Regions from separate parts of the Erwinia sp. LJJL01 genome, predicted to be linked through region 2. Evidence: predicted binding sites of a transcription regulator. Region 2 holds the regulator's gene; each other region holds the start of a gene.

Region 1 (7,881 bases), 1.7 Mb from region 2:
TGACCGCCGCACTCAGCAGAATGCGTGCTTTTGGCTGGATATCCGCCGGGTTAAACGGCAGGGTAAACTGGAACGGCGCCTGCTTACCTTCCGTGCGCACCACGCGCTGCGCCAGCACTTTAGACGGTGCATCAGCCAGCGAAGCATCGGACAGCGTCACGGTCAGCACCGCATCCGGTGGCAGCGCCACTTTCTGACGGATCCACACGGTCCCGCTCACGTTCGGTTGCCTAATCACCCCCTGCTGACCTTCTACCTGCGATCCCAGCGTTGGGGTCGGCACATCTTTGCTTTTGTCAGCACACCCTGTAATTACCACAGCCAGAGCCGCGCCACTTAATACATGCCAGATTTTCATTGATAACTTCTCCTTCCAATGAATGATTACGACAGCCAAATTACCGCGAAGAGGCAGAGCTTTCCTGCCTGCGTAAGCTTAATTCTGGCACAACTTACTGATTTTTTCCTGGAAGCGCCGATTTTTGCGCATTTCCCCCTGGCGCCACAGATTGCAAAAACAGTCATTGACGGTAACTGGTCGGATTTCGCAAACTGAGGGCTGAAATATTACTGAGGATGCGTTTTATGAGCCAGGCGCTGCAAAATTTACTGAATCTGCTGGATCTGGAAACCCTGGAAGAGGGGCTGTTTCGCGGGCAGAGTGAAGATCTGGGGCTACGCCAGGTATTTGGTGGCCAGGTGGTGGGCCAGGCGCTGTATGCCGCAAAACAGACGGTGCCACAGGAACGCATTATCCATTCGTTTCACAGCTACTTTCTGCGCCCGGGCGACAGCCAGAAAGCGATTATCTACGACGTGGAGAACCTGCGCGACGGCCAGAGCTTTAGCGCCCGCCGGGTAAAAGCCGTACAGAACGGTAAACCGATCTTTTACATGACCGCCTCTTTCCAGGGCCCGGAAACCGGTTTCGAGCATCAGAAAACCATGCCGCAGGTTGTCGGCCCGGATTCTCTGCCGTCCGAGCGGCAGATTGCCCAGCAGCTGGCGCAGTATATTCCAGAAAAGGCGCGCGATAAGTTCCTCGCGGAGAAGCCTTTTGAAATCCGTCCGGTGGAGTTTCATAACCCGTTAAAGGGCCATACCAGCAACCCGGTGCGCTATACCTGGCTGCGCGCGAACGGCATCATGCCGGCTGACAAGCGTATTCATCAGTATCTGCTCGGCTATGCTTCCGATTTCAACTTCCTGCCGGTTTCGCTACAGCCGCACGGTAAAGGCTTCCTGGAGCCGGGCATGCAGGTGGCGACGATTGACCACTCCATGTGGTTCCACCGCCCTTTCGATCTCAATGACTGGTTACTTTACAGCGTGGAGAGTACCTCAGCCTCCAGCGCGCGTGGATTTGTGCGCGGTGAATTCTGGAACCAGCAGGGCGTCCTGGTTGCCTCAACGGTGCAGGAAGGGGTGATCCGTCAGCGTTCTTAATCATCAGCCATAAAAAAGCGGGCCTGAAATGGCCCGCTTTGTCATTGTTTTTAGCGCACTACTTTTCTTATCAGTGTCAGCTTCAGCTTAGTTGTTGTAAGCATTCTCGCCGTGGCTGTTGACGTCCAGACCTTCACGCTCCTGATCTTCCGGTACACGCAGGCCAACAATCATATCCGCCACTTTAAATCCGATGAAGGCAACAACAGCAGTCCAGACAATGGTCAGGCCGACGCTGAACAGCTGTACCCAGACCTGATGGCCCATGGTTACGCCCTCTGCATAACCCACGCCACCCAGTGAAGAGGAGGCAAAGATGCCGGTCATAATGCAGCCAACGATGCCGCACACGCCGTGCACGCCGAATACGTCACAAGGGTCATCAACGCGCAGCCATTTTTTCAGTGACGTCACGCCCCACAGGCCTGCAAGCCCACCGACAAGGCCGATGATCAGCGCACCACCCACCCCCACGTAACCGCAGGCTGGGGTAATAGCGACCAGACCGGCAATCACACCTGAGCTCACGCCCAGCAGAGAAGGTTTGCCGCGCAGCGCCCACTCACCGAAGGTCCAGGTCAGCATTGCCCCCGCCGTGGCGATCACGGTGTTGAGGAAGGCCAGACCGGCGATTTCGTTAGCCGCACTGGCAGAGCCGGCGTTGAAGCCGAACCAGCCGAAGTACAGAATCGCAGTACCGGTAAACACCATCGGCAGGTTGTGCGGTTTGAACGATTCTTTACCGAAACCGGCACGTTTACCCACCAGGTAAGCCCCCACCAGGCCAGCAACGGCGGCGTTGATGTGGACAACGGTACCGCCCGCGAAGTCCAGCGCGCCATCCTGAGCCAGGAAACCGCCCGCCCATACCATATGTGCGATAGGCAGGTAGGCAAAGGTCAGCCAGATAACCACGAAGATCAGCACCGCAGAGAAGCGGATACGTTCAGCAATAGCGCCGACGATCAGACCCACGGTGATACAGGCGAAGGAGGCCTGGAACGCGACGTGGATATACTGATAGAAAGAGCCCATCAGCGCGGTCGGTGCGATATTTTTCAGCATCGCCCAGTTAAAGCTACCAAAGAAGGCGTTACCTTCGCTGAAGGCCAGCGAGTAACCGTAAACCATCCACAGTACGCATACCATCGCGAAGGTCATCGCGACCTGGGTCAGCATCGACAGCACGTTCTTGGCGCGGATCAGGCCGCCGTAGAACAGCGCAATACCCGGGATCGTCATAAACAGCACCAGCGCGGTGCAGATCATCATAAAAGCGTTATCGGCTTTATCAGCTACCGCAGGCGCGGCTGCCATGGCCAGCGACGGTAAAAGAGTCACGCCGGCGAGGCCAAACTTAGCGAGTTTTTTCATTTTATCCCATCCCATCACAATTCTTAGCCCCGAATTACAGTGCTGCTTCGTCAGTTTCACCGGTGCGAATACGGATGACACGCTGCAATTCTGCAACGAAGATCTTCCCGTCACCAATTTTGCCGGTATAAGCGGCTTTGCTAATCACATCAACCACTTCATCCAGCTGGTCATCTGCAATCGCAATATCGATTTTTACTTTTGGCAGGAAGTTCACGCTGTATTCAGCACCGCGATACAATTCTGCATGCCCTTTCTGGCGGCCAAAGCCTTTGACTTCAGTCACAGTCAGGCCCTGAATGCCGATAGACGACAGCGCTTCACGCACGTCTTCCAGTTTGAACGGTTTGATTACCACGGTAACCAGCTTCATACGATCCCCTCCAGGTATAAAAACGGTTGTTTTGCCGACACGAAATCTATTAAGCAAACGCTGTGCCATAGTTCAAAAATCTGAATTTTTCAGACGATTAGTCAGTGCTGGTCTGAGTCGCGACTGGGAGGAAGATCGCCGGGAAAATCACGGTACGGGATTGAGCACAAAAAAAACGCACCATTACGGTGCGTTGTGCGTTAGTGCAGTGCATTGGAGGGGATGCAGGCCGTTATTCGCCTGCATTTGGTGCAGCGCAGCGGCGCAGATTACTGATTTTCCGCCGCAGCCAGCTCTTCACCTGCCAGCTGTAGCTGGTACATTTGCCAGTAGCGCCCGCGTGCGGCCAGCAGTTGCTGATGGCTGCCGCGCTCGACTGCCTGCCCACGGTGCAACACCATAATGGTATCGGCTTCGGTGATGGTTGAGAGGCGGTGCGCAATCACCACCAGCGTGGTACGTTCGCGCACGGCGCGCAGCGCCTTCTGAATCGCCTGCTCGGTACCGGAGTCGATGTTCGCAGTGGCCTCATCCAGAATCAGGATCTGCGGCGTGGCAACCAGCACGCGCGCCATCGCCAGCAGCTGCTTCTGACCGACGGAGAGGTTATTACCCTGCTCCCCCAGCCGGGTATAAATGCCATCGCTCATTTCACGCGCCAGCCCGGCCAGCTGCACCGTTTCCAGCGCCTGCCATACCGCATCCTCACTGACATCCCTTCCTAAGGTGACGTTGGCAAAGAAGGTATCGGCCAGCACCACCGGATCCTGCTGTACCATCGCCACGCTGTCGCGCAGGGCGGCATGGCTGAGCGTCGGTAGCGAGCGTCCGTCCAGCAGGATCTCCCCCTTGCTCAGCGGGTAGTAGCCCATCAGCAGGTTCGCCAGCGTGCTTTTGCCGCTGCCGGTGTGCCCGACCAGGGCAACAAAATTACGCGATGGCACCGAGAGATTGATATCGCTCAGCACCGGGCGCCCTTCACGATAGGCAAAGGTCAGGTCACGGATCTCAATACTGCCGCTTTGCAGCGGCTGAACATCCTCACCATAGGGCTGGCGCGGTGCATCCATCAGTTCGAAAATCCGCTCGCCGGCCACCACCGCCTGCTGCAGCATCGACTGCTGAGTGGTGAGTTCGATCAGCGGTTCATTTAAGCGCCCGAGGTAGTTGATAAAGGCGTAGAGCACGCCGACCTCGATAGAACCGACCGAGGAAAAGCCAAACAGCAGCATCAGCCCACAGAGGATCAGCGCGGAAAACAGGCTGAGCAGCGGCCGCAGCAGGAAGCCGTCGAGCCGCAGGGTCTGCATGCGCGCCAGATAGTGCGAATGGCTGGAATCCCGCATGCGTTCGCCAAAGCGTGCCTGCTGACGGAACTGCTGGATCACGCTCATGCCGTTGATCACTTCGTTGAAGCCGTTATTAATCTCCGCCAGATAACTGCGCACCCGGCGTACAATCGGCGTGCTGTAACGCTGGTAGATCAGCATGACAACAATCACCGCCGGGAAGATGGCAATCGCAATCAGCGCCATGCGCCAGTCGAGGCTAAACATCGCCACCAGCATGGCACCCACCAGCGCCGCACTGCGCAGCACGGTCGCCACCACGGTGACGTAGAGGTCACGCACCACTTCGGTGTCATTGGTGACGCGTGAAATAATCTGGCCTACCGGCTGGGTATCGAAGGCGCTCAGCGGCTGACGCAGCGCCGCATCCATCACGTCGGTGCGCAGGCGCTGGACAACGCCAACGGCGGCCTGGTTGAACAGCAGCGCCTGCCAATAGTGCAGTCCGGCGGCCAGCAGTTGCAGCAGCAGAAAACTGACCACCAGCCCGACAGCGATCCCGACCGGCATATGATGTTTTGCCACCATATTGTCGATGAAATAGCTGACCAGCACCGGTCCGAGCACTTCTGCCGCCGCCGCAATCCACAGCATCACTACGGCCATGCCGAGGGATTTGCGCCACGGGCTGCCGTAGGAGAGCAGCCGTTTAATTGTCGGCCACTGATGGGTTACTCTAGCCATGCGGCACTCCCTGTTCGATCTCGTCGTCATCCAGCGCCGCTTCCAGCTGCTGATAGCGGTACATATCGCGATACCAGCCCGGGCTGCTGGCGAGCTGTTCATGATTGCCGCGCTGAGCCACTACGCCGTGCTGCAGCACCAGGATTTCACTGGCCTCAGTCAGCGCAGACAGACGATGAGCACTAATGATCACCGTGCGCCCTTCTCCCCAGCGCCGCAAATTATGCAGAATTTGATGTTCAGTACGGCCATCGACCGCTGACAGGGCATCATCCAGAATCAGGATCTCAGCATTCATCAGCAGCGCCCGGGCGATGGAGATACGCTGTTTTTGCCCGCCGGAGAGCATCACGCCACGCTCACCGACTTCGGTTTCATAACCTTCCGGAAGGCGCAGAATATCGTCATGGACAAACGCCAGCTGTGCAGCCTGTTCAATCTCGCTCTGCGTCGCACCCGGGCGGCCAAGGGCAATATTGTTGGCGACGCTGTCGGAAAACAGGAAAGGCGTCTGGCTGACTACCGCCAGACGGCTGCGCCAGCTGTCCAGCCGCAGCTGCGGCAGCGGGATAGCGTGGTAGCGAATATCCCCCTGATCGATATCAAAGTGGCGCTGTACCAGACTCAGCAACGTGCTTTTTCCCGAGCCGGTCGGGCCACATAATCCGAGCATCTGCCCCGGTTTGATATTGACGTTGAGGTTGCGAAGCGAGGGCTGCTGCGCCCCCGGATAGCAAAACTCGCGCACCGCGATTTGCAGCAGGCCCCGCCCTTCCGGCACCTGCTTGCTGCCGTCGGTGACCGCGGGCGCTTCCGCCAGCAGCGACTGAATGCGGCTCCAGGCCGCGCTACCGCGCTCGACGATATTAAACATCCACGCCAGTGCCAGCATGGGCCAGATCATCAGCCCAAGGTACATAACAAAACTGGTCAGCTGGCCGAGGGTCAGCGTGCCGTGCCACACCATCCAGCTACCCCCGCCGATCGCCAGCAGATTAGAGAGGCCGATGGCGATATAGATGGTTGGGTCAAAACGCGCATCTACGCGCGCCACGCGCAGGTTTTTCTCGCCGGTGTCTTTGGCGATAGCAGCAAACTGCCCGGACTGGTGATCTTCCAGACCAAAAGCTTTGATCATGCGAATGCTGGTCAGGCTCTCCTGCGTCTGATCGTTGAGCGAGGAGAACGCCGCCTGCGCCAGCTTGAAGCGCTGATGGAGTTGGTCGCCATAGCGCTTGATCACCAGCGCCATCACCGGCATCGGCAGCAGTGCCAGCAGCGTCAGCTGCCAGCTGATCTGAGTACTCATGACGATCAGCACCGCCAGTCCCATCACCAGCGAATCGACCAGCGTCAGCACGCCTTCACCCGCCGCAAATACCACGCGGTCCACATCGTTGGTGGCGCGGGCAATCAGGTCACCGGTGCGGTGGCGCAGGTAAAAGCCGGGATGCTGGCGGCTGAGCTGGCGGTAGAAATCTTCGCGCAGCTCCACGGCCAGCTGGTAGGAGGCACCAAACAGCAGCACGCGCCAGACATAGCGCAGCAAATAGACCACCACGGCGGTGAGCAGCATCGCCCCCACCCACAGCAGGAGCTGAGCGCTGCTCATACCGTCACGGCTGACGCCATCAACGATTTTTCCCACCACGTGCGGCGGCAGCAGTTGCAGTAAGGCAATCACGATCAGCAGCAGAACCGCGCCGAGATAGCGGCGCCATTCGCGCAGAAAATACCAGCTTAATTGGCTAAAAAGTCGCACAAAAACATCCTGATCATCGATCGAAGAGAGAGAGCGGTCAGCCTCACTATGGGGCAACCGGCAATGCGGTAGTGTATTTTATCTCTTCCATGGCAAAACTCGAAGTGACATCGATCAGCCCCGGGACGCCGTTCACCAGGCGTTTATAAAAACCGTCGTAGCTTTTCATATCTGCGACCTGAACGCGCAGCAGATAGTCATACTCCCCGGCCATACGGTAAAAGCCCATCACTTCCGGCATCGCCTGCACCAGCTCGACAAACTGCTGAAACCAGCTGCTGCTGTGCTGCTGAGTTTTGATTAATACGAAGGCGGTCAGACCAAGGCCGAGTTTCTCGCCATCCAGCAGCGCGACCCGGCCGCGAATATAGCCTTCATCCTCCAGCCTTTTCAAGCGCTTCCAGCAGGGGGTGGTGGTCAGGCTGACGGCATCGGCCAGTGCCTGCAAAGAGAGTGTGCAATCTCGCTGCAGCAGATCTAGCAGCATTCTGTCTTTTTTATCCAGCGAATTTGGGAGCAAAATTTTCTCTCAGAGATAAGAAAGGGAGTAGAATTATAGCAACCTTTTCCCCAGGCGTTTAGTTAATCTGGTCCCCTACTATTACAATCTTCAGGGATGACTAAAATGAACGCTAATCGTTACCATAATCTACTGATTATCGGCCTGTTTACGGCTGTTGCCCTGACCTGGGGCACGACGTGGATGGCGATGAAAATTACCGTGGCGACCGTGCCGCCGATTTTCGCTACCGGGCTGCGCTTTCTCTGCGCTGCACCGCTACTGCTGCTGCTGGCGCGTTATAAAAAGGTGCCACTGCTGTTTCCCCGCGGTCAGCGTGGCTTCCAACTCTGCGTGATGCTGTTCTACTTTGCCATCCCTTTTACGCTGATGA
Region 2 (7,881 bases):
TCGGCATCCAGGAACAGCAGCTGCGGCGAAAAACAGTCCGGCAGGCTGTTCAGTGCAGTTTCAAACACTTCCGGGGATTCCGGCATGTTACGCACGTCAATGCTCACCGCGGCGGACATGTTACGCTCAGAAAGTGAGCGAGCCAGGTCTGGCAGCAGTACCACGGGTAAGTTATCCACGCAGTAAAAGCCCATATCTTCCAGCGCCCGCAGGGCGACTGATTTACCTGAGCCAGAACGTCCGCTGACGATCATCAGCACCATTAACTCTTCTCCCCGTTTGTCTCAACGCGATACAACTGCGTTTAGCTCTCTTCGTGATCTTCCGTGATGATCTCATACAGATCTTCATCGGTCTGAGCGGCACGTAAACGGCGCAGCACCGTTTTATCGGCCAGGCGTTTGGCCACCAGCGACAGCGTGTGCAGATGCGTCTTGCACTGATCTGCCGGAACCAGCAGGGCAAACAGCAGGTCTACCGGCTGATTATCAATGGCGTCAAACGCGATAGGCTGGTCAAGGCGAATAAACACCCCAACGGCGCGCAGCGTATCTTCTTCCAGCTTACCGTGCGGGATGGCAATGCCGTTGCCAATGCCGGTACTGCCCATACGCTCACGCGTCAGGATAGCTTCGAAAATTGTCTGGTGCGGCAGATTTAACTGCTTCGCTGCCAGCTCGCTGATAATTTCCAGCGCCCGTTTTTTGCTCTGACAGTGCACGCCATTACGGGTACACGCAACGCTCAATACGGAGCCCAGTTCCAGTTTCAGATCATTGTTCATCATAGTTTCACTTAGGTATTCACTTGCACAGGGCGATAGCTCGAACCCGACATTCGGATCGCGAGATTAACATGCCGTATTGATTAACGGCTCGTCTTCCCGAAGGAACACGAGCCGAAAACGCTTCCGGCTTAACTGATATTGGGTTCGCCGAAAAAACAATCAATGTACAGTGAAGTTTAGTGTTGTTTTAGCTTATCTTTATGTTTATTTAACTGGCGGGCGAGCTTATCAACCAGCCCGTCAATCGCCGCGTACATATCTTTATCTTCCGAGGTGGCGTGCAGCTCCCCACCGTTCACATGCAGCGTGGCATCTGCAATCTGTGTCACTTTCTCCACCTTTAACACGATATAGACCTGATTGATGCGGTCAAAGTAGTGTTCCAGTTTGGCAAACTTTTCAGTTAAAAAATCACGCAGTGGCTGGGTGATTTCAACGTGTTGTCCAGTGATATTGAGCTGCATAGTGTCTTCCTTCTCAGTGCTTTCAGACCAGCTGTTTGCGCTGGTTTGATGGTGGGATGGATAAAGACTCTCGGTATTTTGCCACAGTGCGCCGGGCCACCATAATCCCCTGATCGGAAAGAAGGGTGGTGAGCTTGCTGTCGCTGAGCGGTTTGGCGGGATTCTCCGCCGAGATTAATTTCTTCACCAGCGCACGGATCGCCGTGGAGGAGGCTTCGCCACCGCCCTCGGTATTGACGTGGCTGGAGAAAAAATACTTCAGTTCAAAAATGCCGCGCGGGCTGTGCAGGTATTTCTGCGTGGTCACGCGCGAGATAGTCGACTCGTGCATTTCTACGGCGCTGGCAATATCGGCCAACACCATCGGACGCATGAACTCTTCACCCTGCTCGAAAAAGGCCTGCTGCTGGTCGACGATACAGCGCGTTACCTTCAGCAGCGTATCGTTGCGGCTTTCCAGGCTTTTAATCAGCCACTTCGCTTCCTGCAGATTGCTGCGAATAAACTGCGTGTCGCTGTCGCTGCGCGAGCTGGCGCCGAGGGAAGCGTAATGCTGGTTAATCTTCAGGCGCGGCACGCTGTCGGCGTTGAGTTCCACCGTCCAGCGATTGCTGGCTTTGCGTACCAGTACATCCGGGATGACGTATTCTGGTTCCTGGGTGTTGATCGACTGGCCCGGGCGCGGGTCGAGGGTCTGGATCAACTGCATCGCCCCTTTCAGCACCTCTTCCTTCAGGCGGGTGACGCGCATCAGGCTGCGGAAGTCGTGGTTTGCCAGCAGATCCAGGTGCTCGCCGACGATTAAGCGCGCCTCTTTCAGCAGTGGAAAATCAGTCGGAAACTGAGAGAGCTGCACCATCAGGCAATCGCGCAGATCGCGGGCGCAGACGCCGACCGGGTCAAAACGCTGTACGCGCTTCAGCACCGCTTCAACTTCATCCATCGACAGCTCGTCATCACCAATGCTGCCGAGGATTTCATCCAGCGTCACGGTGAGATAGCCTGTATCGTCAACCGCATCAACAATCGAGGTTGCTATCGCGCGGTCAGTGTCGGTAAACGGCGTCAGTTCAACCTGCCACATCAGGTAATCCTGCAGCGTCTGGGTGGTTTCACCCTGATAGACCGGCAGTTCATCATCATGATAGTCAGTGCCCGTACCGGATGGCGTGCCGGCGGTGTAGATCTCATCCCAGGTGGCATCGAGCGGCAGCTCTTCCGGCATGTCCTTCTGTTCCAGCGCCTCGCGGGTATCCAGCGCTTCGGTTTCCTGATATTCGCGGGTATCAACTTCTTCGTGAATGTCGGTCTGTTCAAGCAACGGGTTACTTTCCAGCGCCAGCTGAATTTCCTGCTGTAGTTCAAGCGTAGAGAGTTGCAGCAGGCGAATGGCCTGCTGCAGTTGTGGCGTCATGGCAAGCTGTTGGCTCAGCCTGAGTTGTAAACCTTGCTTCATATTCAGAATATTAATTCCCCAGAAATCTTACCGAATGTGAACACCTTATCAGAGTCTGAACTCTTCACCCAAATAGACGCGCTTAACTTGCTCATCGGCCAGGATCGCTTCCGGGGTGCCATGGGCGATCAGATGCCCCTGGCTGACGATATAGGCTCGTTCGCAGACTGCCAGCGTTTCGCGTACGTTATGGTCGGTGATCAACACGCCCAGACCGCTGTCACGCAGGTGCTCAATAATCTTTTTAATATCAATGACGGAGATCGGGTCAACACCGGCAAAGGGCTCATCCAGCAGGATAAACTTCGGGTTAGCGGCCAGCGCGCGGGCAATCTCGACGCGGCGGCGTTCACCACCGGAAAGCGCCTGACCCAGGCTGTCGCGCAGGTGCTCAATGTGGAACTCGGCCAGCAGTTCATTCGCGCGGTCGTCGCGCTGCTCGCTGGTCAGGTCATCACGGATCTGCAGGACGGCCATCAGGTTGTCGTAAACGCTCAGACGACGGAAGATGGAGGCTTCCTGAGGCAGGTAGCCAATACCACGACGCGCACGGGCATGCAGTGGCAGAATACTGATGTCTTCATCGTCGATCACGATACGCCCCGCATCACGCGGCACAATCCCCACCACCATGTAGAAGGTGGTGGTTTTACCTGCACCGTTCGGGCCCAGCAGGCCGACGATTTCGCCGGATTTAACTTCCAGGCTGACATCTTCAACCACGCGACGGCCTTTGTAGGCCTTCGCCAGGTTTTCCGCAATTAAGGTTGCCATGTTAGTTAGTTACTCTTTTTCTGACCGTTTGACTGAGTGCCTTTATCCTGCAACTGCGACGGCACTAACACGGTGGTGACGCGTTTGCCGGTGCTGCCAAAGGCCTGCATTTTTTGCTCTTTGACCAGATAGGTGATTTTGTCACCTTTCACGTTGCTGTCGAGCTGTTCCAGATAAGCGTTGCCGGTCAGTTCGACCAGGTCTTTTGCCAGCTCGTAATGCATTTTCTGGGCGTGGCCCTGCACCGGCTTGCCGTTATCCTGCATCTGGTAGAAAGTTGCCGGATTACCATAGGCATCAACAATGGTTTTATTGCTGTCGCCGCCCGGACGGGTCACCACCACTTTATCCGCGGTGATTTTGATCGAACCCTGGGTGACGATAACTTTGCCGGTAAAGGTAGCCACGTTGCCCTGCATATCCAGCGCCTGGTTTTCTGAATCGACGTTAACCGGTTTCTCGGAGTCGCCGGTCAGTGCCAGAGCGGGCAGGCTGGCGGCAAGCAGCAGTGATGCCGTCAGAAGTTTAAGGCTGTTGTTCATTTTGAATTTCATAAGATGTTTTGACCTTTTCAATCAACTCGGCAGTTTTCTTCCGTAAATTCCCACGCATCTTCATACCTGTAGAGTTAAAGCTGCGGCCATAAAGCGTAACCTGATCGTCTGAAGTGACATCCTGAGTGGTCAGGTTAATTTGAGCGTTATCGGTTTTAATCCGCTCAAGCTGAGCGTCTTTGGTCAGGCTGTTCACTTCCACATGACCATAGAGATAAAGCATGCGGTCATTAGTGAGCTTGGCTTTGTCCGCCCGCACCGACCAGGTTGGAATTTTGTTTTCGTCGTAGGTCGTCATCACCGGGTTATCAAACCAGCTCACCGCTTCGGTCTGGAAGTAGGTGACCTTGTCTGACACCAGCTTATAGCTCAGCGCGCCCTCAGGGTTGTACACCACCGTATGAGAATTATCGCTCATATAGGTCGGTTCCGTGTCGTCACTCCGGGTCGCGTTGCTATCGCTGTCGTTTCCGGTCAGGTTCCAGCCGATCAGCACAATGGCGACCAGCGCCAGTATCAGCGTTATCCAGCGTCTTGTTTTGCTCATACTGACTGCCCTTTGGCCTCTTCAAACTTACCTTGCGCGATCAAAATAAGATCGCAAATTTCCCTCACGGCACCGCGTCCCCCGGCAATTCGGGTCACGTAGTCCGCACGGGGCAATAAAACAGGGTGTGCATCGGCCACGGTCACACTCAGGCCAACTTCCGCCATGACCGGCCAGTCGATCAGGTCATCACCAATATAGGCAACCTGCCCGGCACGAAGCGATAGTGTATCCAGAAGTTCACGGAAGGCCAAAAGCTTATCTGTCTGTCCCTGGTAAAGATGGGTAATTCCCAGCGTGGCGCAGCGATCTTCCAGCAGTTTGGCTTTACGGCCGGTAATAATCGCCACTTCAATGCCGCTGGTCAGCAGGCAGCGAATGCCATAACCATCGCGCACGTTGAAGGCTTTGAGCTCTTCACCGTTATTTCCCTGGTAAATCACCCCGTCGGACATCACGCCGTCAACGTCACAAATCAACAGCTTAATTTGCTGTGCCTGCGCCATGACCTGCTGGCTGACTGCGCCATAACAGGTCTCAATGGTGGCTACTGGATTGCTCATTATTTTCAGTTCCTGGTTTATACAACGCCTGCGCGCAGCATGTCATGCATGTGAACCACGCCGAGCAGCTGATCGCCATCGGCGACCATTACGCAGGTAATATTTTTATTCTGCATCAGGTTTAACGCATCCACGGCCAGCGTATTCGGGCGCACGCGCACGCCACCTGGCGTCATCACGCTGGCGATACTGGCATGCTGGATATCAATGCCCATATCGAATACGCGGCGTAAATCACCGTCGGTAAAGATGCCTTCGATTTTCATCAAGTCATTGCAGATTACCGTCATTCCCATGTTTTTACGGGTGATTTCCAGTAGGGCATCACGCAGAGAAGCATCACGGCTGACGTGCGGCATCTCGCTGCCGGAGTGCATGATATCATCAACGCGCAGCAGCAGTTTACGGCCCAGCGCCCCGCCAGGGTGAGAGAGCGCAAAATCTTCCTGGGTAAAACCGCGAGCTTTTAGCAGCGCAACGGCCAGGGCATCACCCATCACTAAGGTTGCGGTGGTGCTGGTGGTCGGGGCCAGGCCCAGCGGGCAGGCTTCCTGCGGCACTTTAACACACAGGTGGATATCTGCCGCACGTCCCATTGCGCTGTCAGGGCGGCTGGTGAGGCAGATCAGCGAAACATGCAGGCGTTTTAGCACCGGGATCAGCGCCAGAATTTCGGAGGACTCGCCGGAGTTGGAAATGGCAATCACCACATCGGATGGGCTTACCATACCGAGATCGCCGTGGCTGGCCTCAGCCGGATGAACAAAAAATGCTGACGTACCGGTGCTGGCAAAGGTCGCCGCCATCTTCTTACCGATATGACCGGATTTGCCCATCCCCATCACCACGACTTTGCCACGGCAGCGATAAATCAGCTCGCAGGCCCGGCTAAAGTCGTCGTTAATGTACCGATCGAGCTGTTCCAGCCCTTCACGTTCAATCCGTAAAACCTCTTTCCCGGCCTGTTGAAAGTCAAAGTCGGGATCGGCCGTGATATGCGCCATAATTCTCCAGTCCTTTTACCAGAAGGTCACTGAGGGGAACTGATACAGCATTCCCACCCAGACGATAAATCCGCACAGCAACAACGCGCCTGCCAGCCGACCAATGCGGCGACTGCGCTGCAAACAGATCAGTGTAAACAGGGCACTGACTCCCAGCATCACCCAGTAATCACGGGCGAAAGCGGCGGAGTCGAGCGTGCCTGGGTGAATCAGTGCCGGAATGCCCAGCACAATTGCCATATTATAAATGTTAGAGCCGATAAGGTTGCCGATGGCGATATCATCTTCGCCCTTCAGCGCGCCAGCAATCACCGTTGCCAGCTCCGGCAGGCTGGTGCCGACCGAAATAATCGTCAGGCCAATCACCAGTTCGCTGACGCCGAAATAGTCGGCAATCACCGTGGCGTTGTCGATGACCATGCGTGTCGACATCGGCAGCACAATCAGCGCCACTGCCAGCCACAGAAAGGCGACAGTATTGCCGACGTCATCTCGCGGCAGTTCAGCCAGCTGCTCACGCGTGAGCGAGTCGCTGTTTTCGCGTTCGGCGCGGCGAGCAATCTTGATGATAAACATCAGATAGATAGCGGCAATGGCGATCATCGCCAGACCATCGTTGCGGCTCAGCTCGTTATCAAACAGCATGACGCCGCACAGCAGCGTCACCAGCAGCATCAGCGGCAGCTCACGGCGTACCAGTCTGGAGTGGACGGTGAGCGGGTGCAGCAGCGCGGCGCCGCCAAGGATCAGTAAAATATTGGTAATATTTGACCCCATCGCGGTGCCAACAGCGATATCCATCTGCCCGTGCGTGGCGGCGGAAAAGGAGACAATCAGCTCCGGTAATGAGGTGCCAATGCCCACCACCGTCATGCCTATAATCAAGGGTGGAATCCCCAGCGACCGGCACAATATTGCGGCGCTAAACACCAGACGATCGGCTCCATAAACCAGTAAGACTAAACCGATAATCAATAGTGCTGTAGCTACGAGCATGAAGTGTCCTTTGGATCGGGTATAATCGTTGGTTACCGTTTGCTTTAAAGAGTTAAGGCAAAGAAAATTTAATGGCTGTGATTTTGACGGTCTGCGAGTGAAAAGTAAAACTTATGCCAGCTTTAGCTACGTTATTGCGGTAAGTTTCTGTAAAAGTGTCCGGTCCGATAGGTAATACGTTACCATTGGGGATAAATTTAACGCCTGAGAATAAGGAATGAGGTAACTATGAGCCAGACGGAGACGAATTTGGTGGATGTGCGGGGCGTGAGTTTTTCCCGTGGCAACCGGCCGATTTTCGATAACATCTCGCTTACGGTGCCCAAAGGGAAGGTCACCGCGATAATGGGTCCTTCCGGCATAGGCAAAACCACTTTACTGCGTTTAATCGGCGGGCAGATCCCTCCGGACAGCGGTGAAATCTGGTTTAACGGCGAAAATATTCCCACGCTGTCGCGCTCACGCCTGTATGAGGCGCGTAAAAAAATGAGCATGCTGTTCCAGTCAGGGGCGTTATTCACCGATCTTAGCGTGTTTGATAACGTGGCATGGCCGCTGCGTGAACATACCCAGCTGCCAAAAGCGCTGCTGCATAGCACTGTGATGATGAAGCTGGAAGCGGTGGGCCTGCGCGGTGCCGCCAATCTCAAGCCTTCTGAACTCTCCGGCGGGATGGCGCGGCGTGCGGCACTGGCGCGTGCTATCGCGCTGGAGCCAGACTTGATCATGTTTGATG
Region 3 (7,881 bases), 260 kb from region 2:
GCACTGCATCGCCTGGTCCAGCGCGGTGTCATAGCGCAGCACCCGGTCGATAATCGGCTTGCCGTATTTGCTTTCGCCTATCTGGAAATAGGGGGTATCGGTACTGGCTTCAATGAAGTTGCCCTGCGGATAGATCTGGAACAGCCGCGGCTCTTCACCCTTAATCTGCCCGCCGAGCATCAGCGTACCGCCAAACTCCTCGCCGTCACGCTTGATCACCGTACGCAGCGTGTCCCCGACCAGCAGTGCCACATCGTACATATTGGTGCAGCTCATCAGGTTAGGCTGTTTACCATCTTCACAGCCGCGCCGCAGCAGGCTCAGCGCGCTCTGGGTGGTGGCGAGGTTGCCCGCGCTTTGCAGCACCAGCGTGCGCTCGTCATCCTGCTGAAAAACATGGAGCTTACGGAACGAGGAGATATGATCCACGCCCGCGTTGGTCCGGGAGTCGGAAACGAAAATCATCCCTGACGATAAGCGCATTGCCACACAATAGGTCATAGTTTGCCCGATCAAAAATTACTGCTGCGAGAACACCAGTTGTACCGCAGCCACGGCCTGCATATCTTCACTGCCGCCGCCCAGGCGCATGCCGCGCACCGGACAGGCATCAAGATAATCCACACCGACAGCCAGCTTGAGATGCTGCCGGGTGCTGCGGGTATTATTGGTAATATCGAAACTGTGCCAGCTGCCGTCGAGCCACACTTCCACCCATGCATGGGTCGCCACATGTTCCACATTTTCAGTATACAGATAGCCGCTAACATAACGAGCGGGGATGTGCAGACTGCGACAGCAGGCTAAAAATACGTGACTGTGGTCCTGACAAACGCCACTTCCGGCGGCAAAAACTTTGGCGGCGGTATCGGTCACCAGCGTGCTGCCGGGCTGATACGGCATCTTCAGCAGCAGCTCGCCCATCAGGCGTTCGAGGCTGGCGAGCGGCGCTTCTTCACGGTAATAGCGGCGGGCGAAATCGCGGATAGCCATATCAGGCTGCGTCAGCGGCGTGATACGCAGGAACACCAGCGGCGACAGCACGCAGTCCGGATCCGGCGAGCTGTCCTCTTCATCAAGAATATCGACCACGCCGCGCGCGGCGATCTCTATCTCCTGATGCGGGCGGTCAAGCGTCAGTACGTGCATCACATTGCCCCAGGCATCGGTGGTGCAGATCGCCTGCTCCGGCAGGAGGAGATCCCACGAGATAATGTGCTGATGGACAGAGTCCTGCGGCGTCAGGCGCAGATACTGCGTGCTCTGGCGCACCAGACTCTGGTAGCTGAAACAGGTTTTATGCTCAATATTCAGCTTCATGTTATTTCGCCTCCAGATAGGTTTGGTGAATGCTGTCGGCAATCGCCGCCAGCTCTGCCAGAAAACGTTGCAGCCAGGCGTGCAGCCCGTCCGTCATCAGAGATTCCCAGCTACTAAAGCGCAGCTGCGCATGCAGCACCGTGAGCAGGTAACGCGGACGATCTTCACCGCTGCTGCCGATCAGATTGAGCTGATTCGCGATCTCTTCGACGCAGGATCGCAGCGATCGCGGGCTCTCTTCGCGCAGGATCAACATCTCATTGACGTTATCCGCCGCCATCTGCTGTTTGTAGATAGTGTGATAAGCCTCGCGCGCCGAGACCGAGCGCAGCAGGGTATCCAGCCGGTAATACTCACGCACCGTGTCGTCATCTTCATCGGTCAGATGCTGGTAGACGTCGAGCAGCCTGGCGGTGCAGTCGGCGCGCTCCAGCAGCGTGCCGAGGCGAATAAAGCTCATCGCATCGCCGCGCATCAGGGTGCCGAACATGGCGCCACGGAACAGGTGTGAGCGCTCTTTCACCCAGTCGAAGAAGGCATCCGCCCCACCGTTGCTAACGCCGTTGCGCCGCAGCTTGCGCAGTTCGATCCAGCTGGAGTTGATGCTCTCCCACACTTCCGATGAGAGGCTGCCGCGCACCGCATGCGCGTTATTCCACGCCGCCTGCCAGCAGTTATAGATGCTGCCGGGATTGCGCTCGTCGAGGGCAAAAAAGTTGAACAGCTCCGGCATCGCCAGCCGATCGTTGACTGACCAGTACAGGTCACTGGTGTTGGTGAGGTTCAGCGGGACGCGCAGCTCATTGTTGTGGCTGCCGCGCACCGGCATCAGGGAGAGCCGATTGGTGACGTCGAGCACCCTGGCAATATTTTCCGCGCGCTCTAAATAGCGCGCCATCCAGTACAGGCCACTGGCCGTGCGGCTTAGCATGCGTCATCCTCCAGAACCCAGGTGTCCTTGGTCCCACCGCCCTGCGAGGAGTTAACCACCAGCGAGCCTTCGTTCAGCGCCACGCGGGTCAGCCCACCGGGCACCAGCCGAATATCGGCGCCGCTGAGGGCAAACGGACGCAGGTCAATATGGCGCGGGGCCAGCCCCTGTTCGACAAAGGTCGGGCAGGTAGAGAGCGCCAGCGTATTCTGTGCAATATAGTTCTGCGGTTTGGCTTTCAGCAGCGCGCGGAACTCCTCCAACTGCTGTTTACTGGCAACGGGGCCGATCAGCATACCGTAGCCGCCGGCACCGTGGACCTCTTTCACCACCAGCTGCTCAAGGTTTGCCAGCACCCACGACAGATCCTCCGGGCGGCGGCATTGCCAGGTCGGCACATTGTTGAGGATCGGATCTTCGTTAAGGTAGTAGCGGATCATCTCCGGCACGTAAGGGTAGATCGACTTGTCGTCCGCCACCCCGGTGCCGATAGCATTTGCCAGCACCACGTTGCCGGAACGGTACACCGACAGCAGGCCCGGCACGCCAAGCATTGAGTCCGGGCGGAACGCCAGCGGGTCGAGGAAGGCATCGTCGACGCGGCGATAAATCACATCGATTTTGCACGGCCCGGCGGTGGTACGCATCAGCACTGCGCCATCTTTAACAAACAGATCGGCGCTCTCAACCAGTTCCACCCCCATCTGCTGGGCAAGGAAGCTATGTTCAAAGTAGGCGCTGTTAAAGCGCCCGGGGGTTAAAACCACCACCACCGGGTCGTTAACCGGGGAACTTTCTCGCAGGGTTTGCAGCAGCAGCGACGGGTAGCGCTCAACCGGGGCAATACGCTGGTCGGCGAACAGCTCCGGGTAGAGGCGCATCATCATCTTGCGGTTCTCCAGCATGTAGGAGACGCCGGACGGGGTGCGCAGGTTATCTTCCAGCACGTAATATTCGCCGTCGTTGTTGCGCACCATATCGACGCCGATAATGTGGGCATACAGGTCGCGGTGCAGGTTGATGCCCTGCATGCAGGGCTGATACTGATCGTTGACCAGCACCTGCTCGGCGGGAATCAGGCCCGCTTTGAGGATATGCTGCTGGTGATAGATATCATGCAGAAAAGCGTTCAGGGCCTGCACGCGCTGGCGGATGCCTTTATCCAGCATCGCCCATTCACTGGCCGGAATAATGCGCGGAACGCTGTCGAAGGGGATCAGCCGTTCGGCTCCGCCGTCTTCACCATAAACGTTAAAGGTGATCCCAAGGCGGTGAAACAGCAGTTCCGCCTCTTCGCGCTTGCGCGCAATCGCCTGCTGGTCGGCCTGCTGTAGCCATTGCCAGTATTCCCGGTAGTGCCGACGATAGTGTCCATCGCTCAGCAACATTTCATCATAAAAGTGTGACGCTATTTCATAGCTTTGATTCATGATTTCCCTACCGCTGTCTGTGAACCTGTGATGAGATCTGCACAAAGTGTGCCAGAGTCAGGCGTGGCGTCCTGAGCCGCACGGCATGCGGATCGACAACAGGCGAAAGCTTTTCCTGGCAACTGGGGAAGCGAAACGCGGCGGCAGACTGCACCAATAAAGTGCAGCCCGCTGCGCTAAAGAAGAGGTGAAACTATTGTGCGGCCAGCGGGTGCCAGACTTCGGTCAGTGCGCCTACCCCACCGGTGATCGGGTCGGCTTGCGGCATCACCACGCGTTTTATTTCAAGCATAGACTGTTCCATTAAGGCCTGCTCGTCACGCAGCGTCCGCGGTACAACGCCTGGGGGATACGCCCCCACCGCGAGGAAATCATCGCTGGCGGCGATCTGCTGGTGCCCTACCCCGGCCGGGATCAACACCGCATCCCCGGCGTACACCGTGACCATTCTTCCGCTCTCGCCGCCAAACAGGATCTCGGCCCAGCCGCAGGTAATCCCCAGCAGTTCATGGGTGTTCGGGTGATAATGGGTGTAGGGGAAAACCGGCGCTTGCCAGCTGACCGGCCAGCCGTGCGCGGCAAACTCGGCTTTAAACCACGCGCTCATATCCTCGTCGGTTTCATCAGGAATGACCTGCGGATAAATGATCAGCGGCAAAGGATTATTGGGGACGCCCTGGGAAGGTTGCGACAGCATCAGATGTCGCGGGTTGGTGGATGCGCCCGCAGCAAAAGTTCCGGCAGCAAACGACATCAGCAACATCACACTGCGAGAGTCAGACAGCATAACAGGCTCCTGTGGCTTCAAAAACGGTGTTGAATGATTGTTAAATTAAGTGTGGCACCGTTTAGCCAGCTTGCAATGTTTCCTGCACGCGAGAGATCACATAACACATTAATTTAATTGGACATAAGCCAAATTCATGCTGTTGTCATACCCGCACAATAACTTTCACTTTTTTACCACTGCCTGTGATAAAATTAAATATTGCTCAGTGACACTATCACTATTAACAATCATCATCACTGGCAATTATTTTTTACAAACGCTCATTTACTGATATTTCCAGAAATATCGAATTATCAGTTAATATGGATTTTGCCCTCGCATAATAAAGATCCTGGCCATGATAATATCCAGGACGCTTTATCCGGCGGTCACATGGACAACTCTGATACAAGATCACTATGACTCCTTATTGTATTATCCATCACTGGTATGTCGACTTCTCGGTCGGGACGCTTACCCACAAAAATACGGGTGAGCAACGGCGTCTGGGCGAGTTTCAGGTCAGGCTCCTGCAGGTGCTGGCAGAGCACGCCGGAGAAATACTGTCACGCGATGAGCTGAATCAGCTGGTGTGGGAAAGGCGCGTTATTGGCAATAACAGTTTACCTAATGCGATTCATGCCCTGCGCGTGGCGCTGGAAGATGACGGTAAACAGCAAAAGATTATTAAAACCATTCCTAAAAAGGGCTACATCCTCGAAAAGGAATATTGTCAGTTCGTCCCGGTACCTGAACTGGATGACGTTGAAGAGAACCCCTTTTTCAACCGGCTACCCACGCAAAGCATCGCCCCTGAAGCCCCCGCCACCGACAGCCAGCTGCTGGACAACCCGCCAGCTGTGGTCACCAGCGATCGGGCATCCTTCTGGCGCTGGCTGGTACCGATGCAGGCGCTCGTGCTGCTGGTGATTCTGGCATGGATTGTCTGGCCGTACGTTACGCCACCGGCACAGCAGTTAAAGAGGAATGACGCGACGGTTTACAGCAACATTCGCTTGCAGGAGCTGGTGACCAGAGGGGAGCCTTCCGCCGGCATTGAGCTGAACAAGCAGCTTGGTCCCACCCTGTTTATGCTGAATCAACATCTGAAAAATCAGGATGTGACCATGGACGTGGTGTATGCCTTTGACGGCACGTCGCTAAATTACACGCTGACGCTTAAAAACGCCTGCGGGCAAAAACAGCTGGCGATGAAAGTACTGAACTGGCGTACCAACAGCAATGTGCTGAGCGCGCTGATCTACCGGGAAACTGAGAGAAAATTTAATGAAATGGCGAACTGCGTCAATTAGTTTACTGCTGGTCAGCGCAGCGCTACTGCTGGGCGCGCTGCTGATGAAGCCCCTGCAGGGCAGCAGCAGCGCTGAATTTGTGCCAGCGCTAAACCGGGAAGATGTGCAGCTGGGTTATTACGACCTGCTGTCGCGCCAGCGTGAGCTGTACGATCCGCACTTCGCGCAGCATGAGGGTAAAACCACTCTGATGCTCACCAGCCCGGATGACAGCCAGTTTATGATTAAGGTCAATTTGCAGCAGCTGGCCAGCGGTCCTGAGGGTATGACCTTCATTTATCAGCCCCTCTACTATGCTGATACGGGCGAAGCGCGGATCATCAAGAGTATTCTCGGCCCCGGTGGGCAAAACCGGGTGCAGTTTAACGACCTGCGCTTCAGCGACCGCCGCCTGATTGTCTTCCCATCAGGACAGATTTTAAACGTTACGGCAGGTTAAAGCGCGCCTGCCAGTTTGCCAGTGTATTAGGCAGCGTTTTTTTGTCCTGCTCGGTGGTGACATAGTGCTGGCTGACCTTGTTGCCCGCTTCAGGATCGACGCGTAGCGCCCAGATTTTCCCCTGCGGGGTGGTCATGATCATCGCCGCCTGACGGTCAGCCCGACCTTTCATCCACATCGTCACCACTCTGGCACCCAGATCGTCGAGGTCCTTTTCGTGATTAAAGGCGGTGGCGGTATCAACATACTTCTGATAATCCTTACCGACCAGCTGACGAAATTTCTCATCGGTCTGCTGGTCGGGCAGGATGCCAAGGCTCAGTAACGTGGCGGACGGGCGCGGATCGTGGTCACTTTTCACATAATCGCCATCGATGGTCATTCCTCCCGGCATCAGCAGCTTGCAGCTGTTCTTGCTGTCGCTGCGCACCTTGATTTTGCCATCGTGTAGGGGGATCAGCACAACGGTACAATCGCCGCCCCAGGCAATGCTATCGGTGAATCCTACCCCGGAATAGAGGCGCACATCGCCGCGTAACGCGCTCTCATAGACGCCCGCCTGAACGCTGGCATCCATGCGAAACTCCCAGCCGGAGAGTTTACCGATCAGCAATTTTCCACTATTGCCATGAGCGGCCGATGCGTTCCACCAGGTCCCCTGCCAGTCAAAATCCTGGCCGGTGCCGTGCAGAACCCCCAGCATATACAGGTAGGCTCCGCGCAGGCAGCCCTCGCTGCTGCAGGCATCAGGTGCATGGTGCATGGGGGCAATCAGTTGCTGCGCATGCTGCGGGTCCTGCTTCACCTGAGTGTAAAAATCCTCGTTATAAACACTGTCGAGCCACAACAGTTGCGGGCTGCTGCATACCGTCTGGTCGGCAGTTCCTTTTATACGCGTGCAGTCGTAGGCACTCGCGGGTACAGCCCAAACCATGGCGAGTGTGAAAAAGGTAAGGATAAAGATCTTTTTAAACATCATGTTATAACCCATTGTTCCATCATCCGTAGACCTGATGCTGCGGGGCCAGGATTCTACACGCAAATCAGCCAGCAGGCTACATTATAACCAGCCAACTGTTATAGCTTAATAGCAGTAAACTGTGTCTGCTGCTATGGGTTAAGAGATGTTTTAATTGCACTCTGCCAGGACTTTTACCCTGAGGTACATGATGGAAGAAGTAAAACAGATACTGCTGCGCGAGATCGACAGTTTGAACCGTGCAGAGCAGCGTGATAACAAGCCGCGCTTCAGCTTTCAGTTTTTGAAAAAGCATCCCGGCCTGTGGGCCTCAATGTATGGCTGCTACGTGCTGACCGTGGCGCTGATTTTTACCACCGATTTTCTCGGCTGGCCCGCCTTCTGGGGCGCGACCATTTTTATCCTGCTGATGAGCGGCCTGATGCTGATGGATGTGAATCCGAAGTACCGCTTTGAAGATATCGACGCGCTAGACCTGCGCGTCTGCTACAACGGTGAATGGTATTACGTGCGTACTCTGTCAGACCAGGCGGTGAGCGATATCCTGCACAGCGAAAACGTGCCGGATAAGGTGAAACAGGGGATTAATAAGCTGCTATCCCTGAAGGGTGAAGTCGACTTTTACGACGTATTCCACCTGACCTGGGGCCATCAAAGCGCGGCAGCGGTGTAAATGTACTGCTCCGAAGGGGCGTGGCAT
Region 4 (7,881 bases), 570 kb from region 2:
GTAAAACGGGAGGCTGAACAGGAGGGGAAATTGAAAAACTGCGGGGAAGTAGCAGGTAAAACGATGGGCCGGAAGAGCTCCGGCCCATAACAAGACTAAAGAAGAATTACGCTTCTTTAGGACCGCGGGTTGCGCGTTTACGGTCGTTTTCAGTCAGGTGACGTTTACGAATACGCACAGACTGTGGAGTCACTTCTACCAGTTCGTCATCATCGATGAACTCAAGCGCCTGCTCAAGGGACATCTTCTGTGCCGGAACCAGCGTGGTGGCTTCGTCAGTACCGGAAGCACGCATGTTGGTCAGCTTCTTACCGGTCAGGCAGTTAACGGTCAGGTCGTTTGAACGTGAGTGAATACCGATGATCTGGCCTTCATACACTTCAGCACCATGACCGAGGAACAGCTTGCCGCGGTCCTGCAGACCGAACAGGGCGAAGGCTACCGCTTTACCCTGACCGTTAGAGATCAGCACGCCGTTCTGACGCTGGCCCACTTCGCCCGGACGAACGTCGTCGTAGTGGCTGAAGGTGGAGTACAGCAGACCGGTACCGGAAGTCATGGTCATGAATTCGTTACGGAAGCCGATCAGGCCACGGCTTGGAATAACATAATCAAGACGCACACGGCCTTTGCCATCCGGGTCCATGTTTTTCATGTCGCCTTTACGCTCACCCATCGCCTGCATCACAGAACCCTGGTGCTGTTCTTCGATGTCGAGGGTCACGTTTTCGAATGGCTCCTGCTTGCGGCCTTCGAATTCACGGAAGATAACTTTCGGACGGGATACCGCCAGTTCGAAACCTTCACGACGCATGTTTTCGATCAGAACTGACAGGTGAAGTTCACCACGGCCTGAAACGCGGAAGGCGTCGGCGTCCGGGGTTTCTTCAACACGCAGTGCCACGTTATGCACCAGCTCCTTGTTCAGACGGTCAAGGATCTGACGTGAAGTCACATACTTACCTTCTTTACCGCAGAACGGAGAGGTGTTAACGCAGAAGAACATGGTTACGGTTGGTTCATCAACGCTCAGGGCTGGCAGCGCTTCCACATTCTGCGTGTCGCAGATGGTGTCAGAGATGTTCAGCTCGCCCAGACCGGTGATGGCGATGATGTCGCCCGCTTCCGCTTCAGCAGATTCGATACGCTCCAGACCCATGTGGCCCAGCACTTTACCGACTTTACCGTTACGGGTTTTGCCTTCGCTATCGATGATCGTAACCTGCTGGTTAGGACGCACTTTACCGCGTTTGATGCGGCCGATACCGATAACACCCAGGTAGTTGTTGTAGTCCAGCTGGGAGATTTGCATCTGCAGCGGGGCTTCCAGCTCAACCTGTGGTGGAGAAACGTGTTTCACGATCGCTTCGTACAGCGGGGTCATATCTTCCGCCATATCCGCGTGATCCAGACCTGCAATACCGTTCAGGGCTGAAGCATAGATAATCGGGAAGTCGAGCTGCTCGTCGGTCGCATCCAGGTTAACGAACAGGTCAAAGACCTGATCAACAACCCAGTCAGGACGTGCGCCAGGGCGGTCAACTTTGTTGATTACCACGATCGGCTTCAGACCATTAGCGAAGGCTTTTTTGGTCACGAAGCGGGTTTGCGGCATTGGGCCATCCATTGCATCCACAACCAGCAGCACCGAGTCAACCATCGACATTACACGCTCTACCTCACCGCCGAAGTCGGCGTGTCCTGGGGTATCAACGATGTTGATGCGATAGTCGTTCCATTTAATGGCGGTGTTTTTTGCGAGGATGGTAATCCCACGCTCTTTCTCCAAATCGTTGGAGTCCATTACGCGTTCGGTCGCTTCGGTGCGGGCATCAAAGGTCCCGGACTGCTGTAGCAACTTATCAACCAGGGTAGTTTTACCATGGTCAACGTGGGCAATAATGGCGATGTTACGCAAATTTTCGATCACAGCTTTGCCTCAGGCATTAGAAATAGCGCGCTATTGTACACGGATTAATCGAAGGACTGAACAGGATCACAAATTTCATATAAAGATAACTGTTCGGATTGCTTTTATAGCCATTTTCAGTGCAAAGCTTGCACTGTGACGAAAAATTGCACCAAAACAGTGCCCATTTATCAGCCAATGGCACCAAAATGGTGCGCGACTTCCATCGTGGTGCAGTCCTCGTCTCACGAGAGGGCGCATCATAGCGCTTTTTTCGGAAAATAAAAAAGTTGGCATAGATTTCGCAATTACTCTAACAAGCAAAAAATGCCAGTTTCCACAACGGTTGTAAGCTTGTCAGAGATCTTTATTATCGGAGTAAGCGCGGCGAAACGCAAAGCGCACCGTGAAGATCTCTAACCACGACGACAATGACAAATCCAGGAGAGTTAAGTATGTCCGCTGAACACGTTCTGTCGATGATGAACGAGCACGAAGTCAAATTTGTTGATCTGCGTTTTACCGATACCAAAGGTAAAGAGCAGCACGTGACTATCCCCGCTCATCAGGTTAATGCTGACTTCTTCGAAGAAGGCAAAATGTTTGACGGCTCCTCGATTGGTGGCTGGAAAGGTATCAACGAATCAGACATGGTTCTGATGCCTGACGCAACCACCGCTGTCCTTGACCCGTTCTTCGAAGATTCCACTCTGATCATCCGTTGTGACATCCTCGAGCCAGGCACCATGCAGGGCTACGATCGTGACCCACGCTCTATCGCTAAACGCGCTGAAGATTTCCTGCGCTCTTCCGGCATCGCGGACACCGTGCTGTTTGGACCAGAACCCGAGTTCTTCCTGTTTGACGATATCCGTTTCGGCAGCAGCACTTCCGGTTCCCATGTCGCTATCGACGACGTTGAAGCTTACTGGAACTCCGGTAAAGCCTATGAAGGCGGCAACAAAGGCCACCGTCCAGGTCTGAAAGGCGGTTACTTCCCAGTGCCACCGGTCGACTCATCACAGGATATCCGCTCTGCTATGTGTCTGACCATGGAGCAGATGGGCCTGGTGGTTGAAGCTCACCACCACGAAGTGGCGACCGCGGGTCAGAACGAAGTGGCAACCCGCTTCAACACCATGACCAAAAAAGCTGACGAAATTCAGATCTACAAATATGTGGTTCACAACGTCGCTCACGCCTACGGCAAAACCGCGACCTTCATGCCTAAGCCAATGTTCGGTGATAACGGTTCTGGTATGCACTGCCACATGTCTCTGTCGAAAGGCGGCACCAACCTGTTCGCTGGCGACAAATACGGCGGCCTGTCTGAAATGGCACTGTTCTACATCGGCGGTGTGATCAAGCACGCTAAAGCGATCAACGCCCTGGCGAACCCGACTACCAACTCTTACAAGCGTCTGGTCCCAGGCTACGAAGCGCCAGTTATGCTGGCTTACTCTGCCCGTAACCGTTCTGCTTCTATCCGTATCCCTGTGGTTGCCAGCCCGAAAGCACGTCGTATCGAAGCGCGCTTCCCGGATCCAGCGGCTAACCCATACCTGTGCTTCGCTGCACTGCTGATGGCTGGCCTGGACGGCATCATCAACAAGATCCACCCTGGCGATGCTATGGACAAAAACCTGTACGACCTGCCACCGGAAGAAGAAGCTGAGATTCCAAAAGTTGCAGGTTCTCTGGACGAAGCTCTGGCTGCACTGAACGAAGACCGCGAGTTCCTGACCCGTGGTGGCGTGTTCACTGACGATGCCATCGAAGCGTACATCGAACTGCGTAAGGCAGAAATTGACCGCATTCGTATGACTCCGCACCCGGTTGAGTTCGAACTGTACTACAGCGTTTAATTGGTTTTATTTGTTGCCGTGGAAACTTTTCAGCCCATCTTCGGATGGGCTTTTTTCTCCACGAATTCAACGTCAGGACGACGATTTCCGGGTTGCATGACTATAATGCACCAATCTGGTGCAGATAAATTACTCAGGAGAACGCTGTAATGGCAACTGGCACGCTGCCCGATGCTGGGCAGATTCTCAATTCACTGATCAACAGTATTTTACTGGTTGATAACGCGTTGGTGGTTCATTACGCCAACCCTGCGGCTCAGCAACTGCTGGCACAGAGTTCCCGCAAGCTGTTTGGTACGCCCCTGCCGGAACTGATGGGTTATTTTTCCCTGAATATTGAGGTGATGCTCGAAAGTCTGGATGCCGGACAGGGCTTTACCGATAGCGAAGTGACCCTGGTGGTCGACAGCCGTGCGCACATTATGTCGCTCACCGCGCAACGTCTGCCCGAAGGTTTGATTCTGCTGGAAATGGCTCCGATGGATAACCAGCGCAGGCTCAGCCAGGAACAGCTGCAGCATGCACAACAGGTGGCAGCGCGGGATTTAGTCCGCGGTCTGGCACACGAAATTAAAAACCCGCTGGGGGGACTGCGCGGCGCAGCACAGCTGCTGGCCAAAGCCTTGCCCGACCCGTCGTTAACCGAATATACCAAGGTCATCATTGAACAGGCCGATCGCCTGCGCAATCTGGTTGACCGTCTGCTTGGCCCGCAACAGCCGGGGATGCACGTCACCCAGAGCATCCATCAGGTCGCTGAACGCGTGGTCAATCTGGTGTCGATGGAGCTGCCGGACAATGTGTCGTTAATCCGTGATTACGACCCAAGCCTGCCGGAGCTGCCGCACGACCCGGATCAGATAGAACAAGTCCTTTTGAATGTCGTCCGCAACGCGTTACAGGCGTTGGGTGAAGAAGGCGGCACCATTACTTTACGTACCCGCACGGCGTTTCAGTTAACCCTGCACGGTACGCGCTATCGCCTGGTGGCACGCATCGATATTGAAGATGACGGCCCAGGCATTCCGGCGCAGCTACAGGACACGCTGTTTTACCCGATGGTGAGCGGCCGCGAAGGCGGCACCGGGCTGGGGTTATCCATCGCCCGCAGCCTGATCGACCAGCATTCGGGAAAAATAGAGTTCAACAGCTGGCCCGGACATACTGAATTCTCGGTTTACCTGCCTATTCGCCAGTGAGGTTTCTATGCAACGAGGGATAGTTTGGATCGTCGATGACGATAGCTCCATCCGCTGGGTGCTCGAACGTGCGCTCACTGGAGCCGGTTTGAGCTGCGCGACTTTTGACAGCGCGAACGAGGTGCTGGAAGCCCTCGCCACTAAGACCCCAGATGTATTACTGTCAGACATTCGTATGCCCGGCATGGACGGACTGGCGCTACTGAAGCAGATTAAACAACGCCACCCGATGCTGCCGGTGATCATTATGACCGCGCACTCCGATCTGGACGCGGCGGTGAGCGCTTACCAGCAGGGCGCGTTTGACTACCTGCCTAAACCGTTTGATATCGATGAAGCGGTGGCGCTGGTTGAGCGTGCCATCAGCCACTATCAGGAGCAGCAGCAGCCGCGTAACCAGCCGGTCAGCGGGCCGACCACCGATATTATCGGTGAAGCCCCGGCGATGCAGGATGTGTTCCGTATTATCGGCCGCCTGTCGCGCTCATCGATCAGCGTGTTGATTAACGGCGAGTCCGGTACGGGTAAAGAACTGGTCGCTCATGCCCTGCACCGCCACAGCCCGCGCGCCAAGGCGCCGTTTATTGCGCTGAATATGGCGGCCATTCCCAAAGATCTGATTGAATCCGAACTGTTTGGCCATGAGAAAGGCGCATTTACCGGCGCGAATCAGATCCGTCAGGGCCGTTTTGAGCAGGCCGACGGCGGCACGCTGTTCCTCGATGAAATCGGTGATATGCCGCTGGATGTACAGACTCGTCTGCTGCGCGTGCTGGCCGATGGTCAGTTCTATCGCGTGGGCGGCTATGCGCCGGTGAAAGTGGACGTGCGTATTATTGCCGCGACCCACCAGAACCTGGAGCTGCGCGTGCAGGAGGGGAAATTCCGTGAGGATTTATTCCACCGCCTGAACGTGATCCGCGTACACCTGCCGCCGCTGCGTGAACGTCGTGAAGATATTCCGCGCCTGGCACGTTACTTCCTGCAGGTTGCCGCTCGTGAACTGGGCGTGGAGGCGAAAATTCTGCATCCGGAAACTGAAACGGCGCTGACCCGCCTGCACTGGTCCGGTAACGTGCGCCAGCTTGAGAACACCTGCCGCTGGCTGACGGTGATGGCTGCCGGTCAGGAAGTGTTGATTCAGGATCTGCCGCCGGAACTGTTTGAGACCTCGACGCCGGAAAACCCGGTGCAGTCGCTGCCGGACAGCTGGGCCACGCTGCTGGCACAGTGGGCCGACCGCGCGCTGCGTTCCGGTCATCAAAACCTGCTGTCGGAAGCTCAACCGGAGATGGAGCGCACGCTGCTGACCACCGCGCTGCGTCACACGCAGGGGCATAAGCAGGAAGCCGCTCGTTTGCTCGGCTGGGGGCGTAATACCCTGACCCGCAAGCTGAAAGAGTTGGGAATGGAATAACCTGCTGTCACCTTACACGGGCGGACCGAACAACAGGGTCCGCCCCTACAATCCCCCACACGGCTAATGCCCGATCAGATCACCCTTGAGAATCGTGCGCCAGACGCTTTCTCCCGCAGGTAGCGGTCGAAGCACATGCAGATATTCCTAATCAGCAATCGTCCCTTAGCGCTCACTACAAGCCCGTTGGCGTGGTATTCCACCAGCCCGTCGCCGATCAGCGGCAGCATGGCGCTGAGGTCCTCGGCAAAATAGTCGCGGAAGTCGATGCCGTAGCGCTGTTCAATCTCACTAAACGACAGCGCGAAGTTGCAGATCAGGCTTTTGATTACATCGCGGCGCAGGCAGTCATCCTCACTCAGCCGTAGCCCGCGCCACAGGGCCGTATCCTGCTGCTTAACCTGCGCGTAGTACTCTTTTAGCGCTTTGTGATTCTGTGCATAGCTGTCGCCGATCATACTGATTGCCGATACACCCATGCCCAGCAGGTCGCTGTCGCCCTGCGTGGTATATCCCTGGAAGTTGCGGTGCAGTTTGCCGCTGCGCTGCGCCACCGCCAGCTCATCATCGTGGCGGGCAAAGTGGTCCATGCCGATAAACTGGTAGCCCTGCGAAGTGAGCGTGGCAATGGTTTGCTGCAGGATCTCCAGCTTCTGCGCGGCATCCGGCAGCTCATCCTCGCGGATCTTACGCTGGGCGGCAAACAGTGCAGGCATGTGGGCATAGTTGAACACGCTGAGGCGGTCGGGATTCAGCTCGGCGACTTTTTGCAGCGTGAAGGCAAAACTCTCCGGCGTCTGCTTCGGCAGGCCGTAGATCAGGTCAATGTTGGTAGAGGCAAATCCCAGCTGGCGCGCACGCGCCATCAGGGCGAAGATCATCGCTTCATCCTGCACGCGATTGACCTTCTCCTGCACCTCCTTGTTGAAGTCCTGTACCCCCATGCTCAGGCGATTAAAGCCTTTGAGGCGCAGGTGGTCCAGCACGTCCAGCTCAATTTCGCGCGGGTCGATCTCTATCGAGATCTCAGCCTGTGGGCTGAAAGCGAAGTGCTGATGCAGGCAGTCCATCAGGCGGCTGATTTGCGCTTTATTAAGAAAGGTCGGCGTGCCGCCGCCCCAGTGCATCTGGCTGACGGTGCGCTGCGAAAACAGCGGCGCGCGGGCTGCTATCTCCAGCAGCAGCGCATCGAGATAGTCATCGGCTTTGTGCTGCTGGCGTGTGACCTGCTTGTTGCAGCCGCAGAAGTAGCACAGCTTGTGGCAGAACGGGATATGCAGATAGAGCGACAGCGGCCGCTGGGGGTAACGCGCCGCAGCCTGGAGAAAGGCCTGCTCGTCGTAATCCTGCTTAAATTCCAGCGCGGTCGGATAGGAGGTGTAGCGGGGTCCGGCGGTGTTGTATTTCTGAATGAGCGGCAGGTCCCATTCGGTTGTCTGTTGCAGCATCTTCACGGTCCTCGTCTTCTGGGCTTTGACCGCCGCGAGACAG

The links. Region 2 encodes sigma-54, which starts transcription at its own class of promoters, with help from an activator protein. Its sites were predicted from a motif close to GTTGGCACANNTTTCGCTNT; they were not measured.
Region 1: the regulator sigma-54 is predicted to act here: its motif matches at 3,244-3,263, upstream of glnK (P-II family nitrogen regulator).
Region 3: the regulator sigma-54 is predicted to act here: its motif matches at 3,718-3,737, upstream of ACLI4M_RS06055 (circularly permuted type 2 ATP-grasp protein).
Region 4: the regulator sigma-54 is predicted to act here: its motif matches at 2,199-2,218, upstream of glnA (glutamate--ammonia ligase).

Annotation. Positions count from the first base shown of each region.
Region 1 is NZ_CP178576.1:3,105,489-3,113,369, reverse strand. It holds gene ACLI4M_RS15355 (YbaY family lipoprotein) at 1-358, opposite strand, end outside; gene tesB (acyl-CoA thioesterase II) at 586-1,446, shown strand; gene amtB (ammonium transporter AmtB) at 1,534-2,835, opposite strand; gene glnK (P-II family nitrogen regulator) at 2,855-3,193, opposite strand; gene ACLI4M_RS15335 (SmdB family multidrug efflux ABC transporter permease/ATP-binding protein) at 3,463-5,226, opposite strand; gene ACLI4M_RS15330 (SmdA family multidrug ABC transporter permease/ATP-binding protein) at 5,219-6,988, opposite strand; gene ACLI4M_RS15325 (Lrp/AsnC family transcriptional regulator) at 7,035-7,508, opposite strand; gene ACLI4M_RS15320 (DMT family transporter) at 7,605-7,881, shown strand, end outside.
Region 2 is NZ_CP178576.1:1,380,981-1,388,861, reverse strand. It holds gene rapZ (RNase adapter RapZ) at 1-263, opposite strand, end outside; gene ptsN (PTS IIA-like nitrogen regulatory protein PtsN) at 305-787, opposite strand; gene hpf (ribosome hibernation promoting factor) at 964-1,251, opposite strand; gene rpoN (RNA polymerase factor sigma-54) at 1,274-2,707, opposite strand; gene lptB (LPS export ABC transporter ATP-binding protein) at 2,756-3,481, opposite strand; gene lptA (lipopolysaccharide ABC transporter substrate-binding protein LptA) at 3,487-4,035, opposite strand; gene lptC (LPS export ABC transporter periplasmic protein LptC) at 4,007-4,582, opposite strand; gene kdsC (3-deoxy-manno-octulosonate-8-phosphatase KdsC) at 4,579-5,145, opposite strand; gene kdsD (arabinose-5-phosphate isomerase KdsD) at 5,163-6,149, opposite strand; gene ACLI4M_RS07240 (calcium/sodium antiporter) at 6,165-7,145, opposite strand; gene mlaF (phospholipid ABC transporter ATP-binding protein MlaF) at 7,374-7,881, shown strand, end outside.
Region 3 is NZ_CP178576.1:1,120,527-1,128,407, forward strand. It holds gene ACLI4M_RS06040 (proteasome-type protease) at 1-501, opposite strand, end outside; gene ACLI4M_RS06045 (transglutaminase family protein) at 520-1,320, opposite strand; gene ACLI4M_RS06050 (alpha-E domain-containing protein) at 1,322-2,251, opposite strand; gene ACLI4M_RS06055 (circularly permuted type 2 ATP-grasp protein) at 2,245-3,681, opposite strand; gene ACLI4M_RS06060 (hypothetical protein) at 3,875-4,468, opposite strand; gene ACLI4M_RS06065 (winged helix-turn-helix domain-containing protein) at 4,870-5,763, shown strand; gene ACLI4M_RS06070 (hypothetical protein) at 5,738-6,202, shown strand; gene ACLI4M_RS06075 (hypothetical protein) at 6,189-7,181, opposite strand; gene ACLI4M_RS06080 (YlaC family protein) at 7,372-7,854, shown strand.
Region 4 is NZ_CP178576.1:1,947,244-1,955,124, reverse strand. It holds gene typA (ribosome-dependent GTPase TypA) at 107-1,930, opposite strand; gene glnA (glutamate--ammonia ligase) at 2,365-3,774, shown strand; gene glnL (nitrogen regulation protein NR(II)) at 3,924-4,973, shown strand; gene glnG (nitrogen regulation protein NR(I)) at 4,981-6,390, shown strand; gene hemN (oxygen-independent coproporphyrinogen III oxidase) at 6,465-7,838, opposite strand.